Duganella zoogloeoides: one gene and its partner. The protein of the gene in region 2 interacts with the protein of the main gene of each other region in a pairwise test. Links are inferred from orthologs where the notes say so. Each region holds a gene or a part of one and is shown on either strand. Other genes may lie near its edges.

Region 1 (5,960 bases), 110 kb from region 2 along the record:
GCTGCTGGCGGCGGTCTCCATCTTTGGCGTCACAGCGATCAACAATGCCTTCAAGCAGCAGGACAAAATCAACACTGAACACCTCGATCCGCTGGTGGAAACGCGCGAAGCACTGGCGCAAACCGGCCTGGCTGCGCGCAACGCCTTCATCTTCAACGACAAGGCGCAGGCAGCCAAGGAACTGGCCATCCTCGACGAGCAAAAGGCGATCTACCTGAAAGCGCTGGAAAAAATGACGCCTGCCTTTGCCGGCAACGCCCAGTTCGACAAGGTGCGCACCGGCTTGCTGACCATGGCCCAGGAACTGAACAAGCCGCGCAAGTTCCGCGAGGCCGATGAGATGGAGGCTTACGGCAAGTTCCTGGTCAACGAGTGCAGCCCGCTGCGGCGCCAGATCGTGGCCGACATGGCGGTGCTGCTCGACGCCGCCCAGAAGGAATCCCTGGCAGCGAGCGATTTGTCGGAACAGCGCGCCGAAAGCGCCCGTTTCTGGACCATCGCCCTGGCCGTCACCGCGTTCATTCTCAGCATTGCAGTTACCGCGATCATCAAGCACGTGCTACTGCGCCAGTTGGGCGGCGAACCGGCTTATGCCACCAAGGTGGCCAGCCAGATCGCCCATGGCGACCTGGCCGTGAAGGTGAACGTCAAGTCCGGCGACCAGAGCAGCCTGCTCTATGAAATCAAGAGCATGCGCGACAGCCTGGCCGCCATCGTCGGCAAGGTGCGCGAAGGGACGCACGCCATCGACACCGCCTCGAGCGAAATTGCCGCCGGCAACGAAGACATGTCGAACCGCACCGCGCACCAGGCCTCGTCGCTGGAAAAAGTGGCCACCGCGATGGAAGAGCTGACCTCCACCGTGCGCCAGAATGCCAGCAATGCCCAGCAGGCCAACACCCTGGCGCAGACCGCTTCGTCGGTGTCGGAACAGGGCGGCGTGGTGATGCAGCAGGTGACCGACACCATGGAATCGATCAACGAGTCGTCGAAAAAAATCGTCGACATCATTTCCGTCATCGACGGCATCGCCTTCCAGACCAATATCCTGGCGCTGAACGCGGCAGTCGAAGCGGCCCGGGCCGGCGAGCAGGGGCGCGGCTTTGCCGTGGTGGCGACCGAGGTGCGCAACCTGGCCCAGCGGTCGGCCTCGGCCGCCAAGGAAATCAAGGCGCTGATCGACGATTCCGTCACCAAAGTGGGCAGCGGCACCGAGCTGGTGTCCAAGGCCGGCATCACCATGCAGGAGGTGGTTATCAGCGTCAAGCGCGTGACCGAGATCATGAGCGAGATCAGCGTGGCCAGCGCCGAGCAGAGCATCGGTATCGAACAGGTGAACGGCGCCATCGGCGAAATGGACGGCATGACCCAGCAGAACTCGGCGCTGGTGGAAGAAGCTTCGGCAGCCGCCCATGCGCTCGATCAGCAGGCGTCGGCGTTGACCGAGGTGGTGGGAGTGTTCAAGCTGGACAGCGACACCGCCACCGTGCGCTCGGTAGCGCAGCGCCCCAGCGCACCGCAGCGCAGCACCAACCTGCGCCTGGCGCGCGGCTAGGTTCCGGTTACTTCAGCCAGCCCCGCCGGCGGAAGTACCAGAACGGCGCGATCGCGCTGGTGACCATCAGGGCCAGCGCGAACGGGTAGCCGGCCTGCCACTCCAGTTCCGGCAGCCACTTGAAGTTCATGCCGTAGATCGAGGCGATCAGGGTCGGCGGCAGGAAGGCCACGCTGGCCACCGAGAAGATCTTGATGATCTTGTTCTGGTTGATGTTGATGAAGCCGACCGTGGCGTCCATCAGGAAGTTGATCTTGTCGAACAGGAACGACGTGTGGCCGTCCAGCGATTCGATGTCGCGCAAAATCTGCCGCGCTTCCTCGAACTGGTCGGCGTTGAGCAGGCGTCCGCGCATCAGGAAACTGACTGCACGGCGGGTATCCATCATGTTGCGGCGGATGCGGCCGTTCAAGTCTTCCTCGCGCGCGATCGAGTTCAGCGCTGCAGCCGCGTCATCATCGGTGAAGTGTTTTTGCAACACGCGGCCGCTCACTTCTTCCAGGCTCAGATAAATGCCTTCGAGCGCGTCGGCCGAGTACTCGGCGTCGGTCGCGTACAGGTCCAGCAGCACGTCCATGTAATCGCCGATCGAGCCGGGCCGCGAACGGGCGCGCATGCGCACCAGGCGGAACACCGGCAAATCGTCGGTATGGACCGAGAACAGCATCTTGCGCGCCAGGATGAACGCGACCGTGATCACGCGCGACGGGCCGTCGTCTTCTTCCAGCAGAAAGTCGGTGCGCAGGTGCAGGTCGCCGTTTTCCGCTTCGTAGTAGCGCGCCGATGCTTCGATATCCTTGACTTCATCTTCGCCCGGCAGGGTCACGCCATAAATGGTCTTGACCCATAGCCGCTCGTCATCCGTCGGGTCGGTCAGGTCGACCCACACCGGCTCGGCGTTGACCAGGTCTTCGCGCGTGTCGATCGGTACCTGGTTGAGCCGGCCATTCTGGAGAACGAAAACATTAATCATGGGAGGGGAGCCTTCTGGAAACAGCGCAAGTGTACTCGGAAAGGCACTGGCTAAGCCAGCCTGCCCTGTTGGTTGGGCTGCATTTTATCTCACGGCACCTCTACGGCGTTCATGCGGGCCAGAATGGTGGACGTACGGCGGTTCAGGTAGCTGGTATCGCGGTGCTTGTCGTAGTAGCGCGGATTGGGCAGCATTACCGCCAGCCGGGCCGCCTGGCCGGCGCTGAGGTTGGCTGCGCTGGTGCGGTAATAATGGCGCGACGCCGCTTCCGCGCCAAAGGTGCCGGTGCCGAACTCCACCACGTTCAAATAAATTTCAAAGATGCGGCGCTTGTCCATCAGGGTTTCCAGCATGTACGTGATCACCAGTTCCTGGCCCTTGCGCACGTAGCTGCGCGAGCCGGACAGGAACAGGTTCTTGGCCAGTTGCTGGGTAATGGTGGAGCCGCCCGCCACCACCTTGCGTTTCTTGTTGTTTTTCTCGTAGGCCTTTTGCAAGGCCTCCCAATCGACACCCTCGTGCTCGGAAAAATTGGCGTCTTCCGAGGCGATAATGGCGCGCTTGAGGTTGTTCGAGATGCGGTTGTACGGCACCCAGGTCTGGCGGATTTCGGCCTTGGGATTTTTATCCTGCAGCACCGATTCCTGCTCGCGCATGAAGCTGGTCATGCCCGGGTTGTGATCGACCCACCACCAGATTTGCAGGAAGAAATATACCTGCACCACCAGTACCAGCACCACCGGCACGATGAACACCCACTTGACCCAGCCGAACCGGCCGCGTGCCGCAGCAGGCCTGGGCGATTTTTTGGCCGCCTTCATAGCTGCGCACGCAGCGACTGCAACACCGGCGCGGTGTCGGGATGGACGCCGCGCCACACGGCAAACGCCTCGGCCGCCTGCTCCACCAGCATGCCCAGGCCGTCGCGCACGGCCGCGCCATGGCTGGCGGCAAATTGCAGGAACACGGTCGGCTCCTTGCCATACATCATGTCCAGCGCCAGTGCGCCCGGGGCAAACACGGTGGCTGGCACCGGCGGCAATTCCGCAGAGAGGCTGGCGGCCGTGGCGTTGATCACCAGGTCGAACGCGGCATCGAGGTCGGCGTAGCCGCAGGCCGATACCACGCCGTCTCCGCCCAGCGCGGCAAACTGGTCGGCCAGCGCCTGGGCCGTGGCCACGGTGCGGTTGGCGATGACCAGCTGCGCGGGACGGTGTTCGAGGATCGGCAACACCACGCCGCGCGCGGCGCCACCGGCGCCCAGCAGCAGCACCCGGCGGCCACCGATCTGCATGCCGGCGTTACCGACGATATCGGCCACCAGGCCGGCGCCATCGGTGTTGTCGCCGATGATGCCGTCTTCGGTGAAGTGCAGGGTGTTGACGGCGCCGGCGGCCTGCGCGCGGATGGTCAGGGCATTCGCCACTTTGACGGCTTCGAGCTTGAACGGCACGGTAACGTTGGCGCCCTTGCCGCCCTCGGCGATAAAGGCGTGCACGGCGGCGGCAAAGCCGTCCACCGGCGCCAGCCGTTTTTCGTACTGCACGGCGTGGCCGGTCTGGGCCGCGTAGGCGGCGTGGATGTCGGGGGATTTGCTATGGGCAATCGGATTGCCGAACACGCAGTAGCGGTCCGCTGGCGCCGGGGTGGCTGTCATGATTATTTTGCTCCGCCGAGCATGTCGGCTTCCAGTTTATCGTCGCGGGTGAATCTGAAGGTGGTGACGATGACCCACAGGTCGTCGCGGTCGCTCGAGCGCATATTGGCCGGGAACTTGCCGAACGGCGCGGCGCGCCGGACGATATCGATTGCCGCCTGGTCCAGCGCCGGGTTCTTCGAGCTGGTGGTCACTTCGATCCCGCCTTCCTTGTCATAGATGGTGCCATCCTGAAATACGGGAATCGACAGCACCAGCTGGCCGTACAGCTTGCGGCCGTTTTTTTGCGGGAAATTCAGCGTACCGACGTCCTCGATGCGCTTTTGCAGGGTCTTGTAATACATGGCGTAGCCCACGCCCCGGGTGCTGGGACTCAGGAACGTCTTGCGCGGGCGCTTGTTCTGGTCTTCGATGGTTTCGCTGATTTCGGCGGCGCGGCGGGCAATCGCCTTGCTCGATTCGAGCAGGTCCGAGCCGCTGGCCAGCGGATCGGGCTTGGTGTCTTCGGTCACCTTCGGTACCGCAAACGGGTCCTTGCGCCTGACCTGGTTGAGCAGGTTGCGCTGCTGCTCTTCCAGCGCGGCAATGCGGCGCTGGGTGGCGACGATGCTGTCGCCGGTTTCCATCTTGCGCATGTCGGGCAGCGGCGACTTGGACCGGCCCTTGTCCACCGTGCCGCCGCCATCGAGATTGGCCTGCGCCAGCGCCTCGGCCTTGAGCGGCGGGTTCTTGTGCTTGGCGTTGACCAGGATGACTTCCAGGCCCGGATCGGTGGGTTTGACCGGGGTGGGCGGCGGCGCAACAAAGCGCAGGGCCAGCAACGCGGCATGCGCCAGCAGCGACACCGCGATCGCGATGGCCAGGAAACGATTGTGTTGTATGAACTTCACGCGGGCAGCAGGTCCATGACGTCGGGAAATGCTGAATTTTACGTGAAAGCAGCGCCGTACCGCCCAGTTTTTGTGGGCGCCATGCACACCCGCGCCAAATTCCCCTTAAAAGCCCGCTTCGCGCCACATCAACGCCGCCACGCCGCGCAGCAGGCGGGTACCGGGCGCCTCCCAGTCGGCGGCAATCACGACCTTGCCGCGCCAGTTGCGCCCGGCCAGCGCGCCAGCTGGATCGGTGACCTTGAAGGTGACCCGGTACACGGCTTTTTCCGGGAACCAGTGGCCCTGCTTTTCATGCGCCGTCACCGAGCCGCCGTGCTGGGCCGACCACATGCCGCTCGGCAGCATGTGGGTGGCGTCCTGGTCGATGCCGCTCACTTGCAGCCGCACGAACGGCCCTTCGAGGCCGTCCGGGTAAAAGCGCGCGCTGTCGCCCACGGCCACGCGGCGCACCGTGTCTTCGTCGAGGTAAGTGCTTGCTTCCTCGCCCTGATCGCCCACCAGCACCGCCACCCGTTCGTTCTTGCCCACCCACACGCCAGGCGCCAGCGCACCGTCGATATCGCGCAGGGTGCCGGCGAACGGCGCCACCGGGCGGTAGCGCGCGGCTTCTTCTTCCAGCAGCGCCAGCTTGGCCTCGGCGCTGGCCAGCTGTTCGCGCAGCACCATGCTCTGGGCACGCTGCTCGGCGTCGAAACCGGCGCCTTCGGTGCGCCAGCGCAGGCTCTCGATCTGCGCGGCCAGCCCCTGGCGCTGGCTGGCGTTTTCCGCCACGGCAAATTGCAGCATGACGTCGCCGGCGCGCACCCTGGCGCCCTCGCCCAGCGGCAGGGCGGACAGCATGGCGTGTTCCGGTGCATGGATGGGAAACACCTGCGCCGGCCG
Region 2 (3,000 bases):
TGGTAAACACGGCCACATCGAAATGCATGCCGGCCACGCGGTGCTGATCGAGGCCGATCGACGACACTTCGATGGCCAGCGATTTGGCGCCCTGCTCGCGCAGGCCGGCCAGGGTGCGCGCCAGCAGCACGGCGTCGGGCGTGGTGTAGCCGGTAACGTCGTAATCGACTTCGCCGCGGGCGCGGAATACGCCCACGCCCAGCGTGCCGACCACGGCAGCGAGTTCGCCACTGCGCGCCAGGGCCTGCCCCAGCCAGACGGCGCTCGAAGTCTTGCCGTTGGTGCCGGTCACGCCAACCGTAAACATGGCGCTGTCAGGCTGTGCGTAGTAGGCGTGGGCGATCGGGCCCGCGTGTTGTTTGAGATCGGCCACGCCGATGCTGGCGACACTGGCGCTGTCGGGCAGAGCACCGCCAGCGGCGTCGAACACCACCAGCGCGGCGCCGTTGGCCACCGCGCTGTCGATAAAGGCGCGGCCTTCGGCAAAAGCGAAAAACACGTCGCCCGGTTCCACGCGGCGCGAGTCCGAGGTCAGGCGGGCGCCAGGCGCCAGCTTGCGGATCGCGTCGGCGATGGCGGGTATTCCGGCCAACGGGTCGAAGTTTAAAGTCGTCACATGTTCCCCTGTGCTGCGGATTCAGGAATGATGATATGGGTCAGGTCGGAGTCCGGCGCCACGTTCTTGGCGCGCAGCGCCTGCGCGGCCAGTGCGGAAAACACCGGGCCGGCGACGTCACCGCCGTATTTGAGAGGGCCGCTCGGCTCGTCGATCATGACGGCAATGATGAAGCGCGGGTCCGACATCGGCGCCATGCCGACGAAGTTGCCGATGTACTTGGTGTGCGAGTAGCGGCCACCGATGAATTTTTGCGCGGTACCGGTCTTGCCGCCCACGCGGTAGCCGGGCACTTGCGCCTTGACGGCGGAGCCGCCCGGCAGCGTGACCATTTCCAGCATCTCGCGCATTTCGGCGGCGGTCTTGGGACTGATCACCTGGGTGCCGTGCGGTGCTTCGTGCACCTTCTGGAACGACAGCGGAATGATGTCGCCATCGCGCGCCAGCACCAGGTAGGCGCGCGCCAGCTGGATCAGCGACACCGACATGCCCTGGCCAAAGCTCATGTTGGCGTGTTCGATCGGACGCCACGATTTGTACGGGCGCACGCGGCCGGCCACGGCGCCGGGGAAGCCCCACTTGGGTGGCTGGCCGAAACCGAGCTTGGTGAACATTTCCCACAGGTCTTGCGCCGGCATCGCCATGGCGATCTTGGTGGTGCCGATGTTGGACGACTTCTGGATCACGGTCTGGACGTCGATCACGTGGTGCGGCGAGGTATCGTGGATGACGCGGTCGGCGATCACCATGGCGCCGTTGCCGGTGTCGATCATGGTGTGCGGCGTGACCTTTTTGGCGTCGAGCGCCATCACCACCGGGAACGGCTTCATCGACGATCCCGGCTCGAAGGTATCGGTCATCACGCGGTTGCGCAGCTGCTCGCCGGTGAGCTTGGAGCGGTCGTTCGGGTTATAGGTCGGATAGTTGGCCAGCGCCAGCACTTCGCCCGTGTGCACATCGAGCACCACGGCAGCGCCGGCCTTGGCCTTGAATTTTTCCACTGCGTCTTTCACCTGGGTGAAGGCGATGTACTGGATCTTGCTGTCGATCGAGAGCGTGAGATCCTTGCCGTCGTGCGGTTCACGCACCGAACCGATATCTTCGACGATGTGGCCCAGGCGGTCGCGGATCACGCGGCGCGTGCCGGGCTGGCCGACCAGGCTTTTTTGCTGGGCCAGTTCCATCGATTCCTGGCCCACGTCCTCCAGGTTGGTGAAGCCCACCACGTGGGTGGTCACTTCGCCCTGCGGGTAGAAGCGCTTGTATTCTTTTTCCGAGCCGATGCCGGTGATCTTGAGCTTGGCGATCTTGTCGGCCACGTCCAGCTCGACCTGGCGCTTGAGGTACACGAAGCTGCGGTCGGAGTCGAGCTTCTTCTGCAGTTCGGCATTGGTCATGCCCAGCAGCGTGGCCAATTCCTTGAGCTGGTCGGCCGGTGCGTTCTGCACGTCGTCCGGGTTGGCCCAGATCCCCTTGACCGGCACCGACGACGCCAGCACCTGGCCATCGCGGTCGGTGATCTTGCCGCGCGTGGCGGGCAGCACCAGGGTGCGGGCATAGCGGGCTTCGCCCTGCTTTTGCAGGAACTGGGTGGACATGCCCTGCAACCACATGGCGCGGCCGGCCAGCGCGGCAAACGCGAAGAACAACACGAACAGCACGACGCGCGAACGCCATACCGGCAGGCTCACCGCCAGTACCGGGTTCTTCGAGAACGGCACGCCCTTGGAGCGGGCGACCCGTGCGTTGTTCTGGTTGCCGCCGCGGCTCATTTCGATGCCTCGGGGGTCAGGTACTGCGTGCGCGCGGCGGTCAGCGCGGTCATGCCCAGGTCGCGGCGGGCGATTTCCTCGATGCGCGCGTGCTTGCCCAGGGTGGACTGGTCGAGCTGGAGCTGCGACCATTCGATGTCGAGCTGGCGCGCCTGCGACTGCGAGCGTTCCAGCTCGATGAACAGGTGGCGCGCCTGGTACTGGGCGTTGACCAGCGACAGGCCGCAGCCCACCAGCAAGGCGGACAGCACGATGTTGATCTTGCCGCTCACGCCGCGTCCTCGGGGAAAGGCAGGCGGCGCGCCACGCGCATTACCGCCGAGCGGGCGCGCGGGTTGGCGTCCACTTCGGCGTCGGACGGCTTGAGCTTGGCCAGCAGCTTGATCTCGGGCTGCGGCAGGTCCACGGCGCGGATCGGCAGGCGGCGGTCGGGCTGTTCGACATTGGCGCGGGCAGCAAAGAAGCGCTTGACCATGCGGTCTTCCAGCGAATGGAAGCTGATGATGGCCATGATGCCGCCCGGGGCCAGGCTGTCGTACGCCTGGTTCAGACCGATTTCGAGGTCTTCAAGCTCTTTATTGATGAAAATCCGGATAGCCTGAAAGGTGCGAG

Evidence for each region. Proteins that work in one complex are often made in the same cells at the same time.
Region 1: the proteins of SR858_RS21840 (region 2) and mtgA interact in binary tests that used the Escherichia coli proteins (3 or more experiments, as listed by UniProt). The link is inferred for Duganella zoogloeoides from one-to-one orthologs.

Annotation. Positions count from the first base shown.
Region 1 is NZ_CP140152.1:5,059,149-5,065,108, forward strand. What follows is about bases 1,484-4,453. They hold mtgA (monofunctional biosynthetic peptidoglycan transglycosylase), read right to left. Parts: upstream 3,350-4,453; coding sequence 2,618-3,349; downstream 1,484-2,617. Other genes in these bases: SR858_RS22355 (methyl-accepting chemotaxis protein), read left to right, coding at 1,484-1,555; corA (magnesium/cobalt transporter CorA), read right to left, coding at 1,563-2,528; aroE (shikimate dehydrogenase), read right to left, coding at 3,346-4,185; SR858_RS22375 (energy transducer TonB), read right to left, coding at 4,188-4,453. Outside these bases: more of SR858_RS22355, read left to right, coding at 1-1,483; more of SR858_RS22375, read right to left, coding at 4,454-5,075; SR858_RS22380 (hypothetical protein), read right to left, coding at 5,181-5,960. UniProt on the Escherichia coli protein: Peptidoglycan polymerase that catalyzes glycan chain elongation from lipid-linked precursors. May play a role in peptidoglycan assembly during cell division in collaboration with other cell division proteins.
Region 2 is NZ_CP140152.1:4,952,969-4,955,968, forward strand. It holds SR858_RS21840 (peptidoglycan D,D-transpeptidase FtsI family protein), read right to left. Parts: upstream 2,389-3,000; coding sequence 613-2,388; downstream 1-612. Other genes in the region: SR858_RS21835 (UDP-N-acetylmuramoyl-L-alanyl-D-glutamate--2,6-diaminopimelate ligase), read right to left, coding at 1-616; ftsL (cell division protein FtsL), read right to left, coding at 2,385-2,660; rsmH (16S rRNA (cytosine(1402)-N(4))-methyltransferase RsmH), read right to left, coding at 2,657-3,000. UniProt on the Escherichia coli protein: Essential cell division protein that catalyzes cross-linking of the peptidoglycan cell wall at the division septum. Required for localization of FtsN.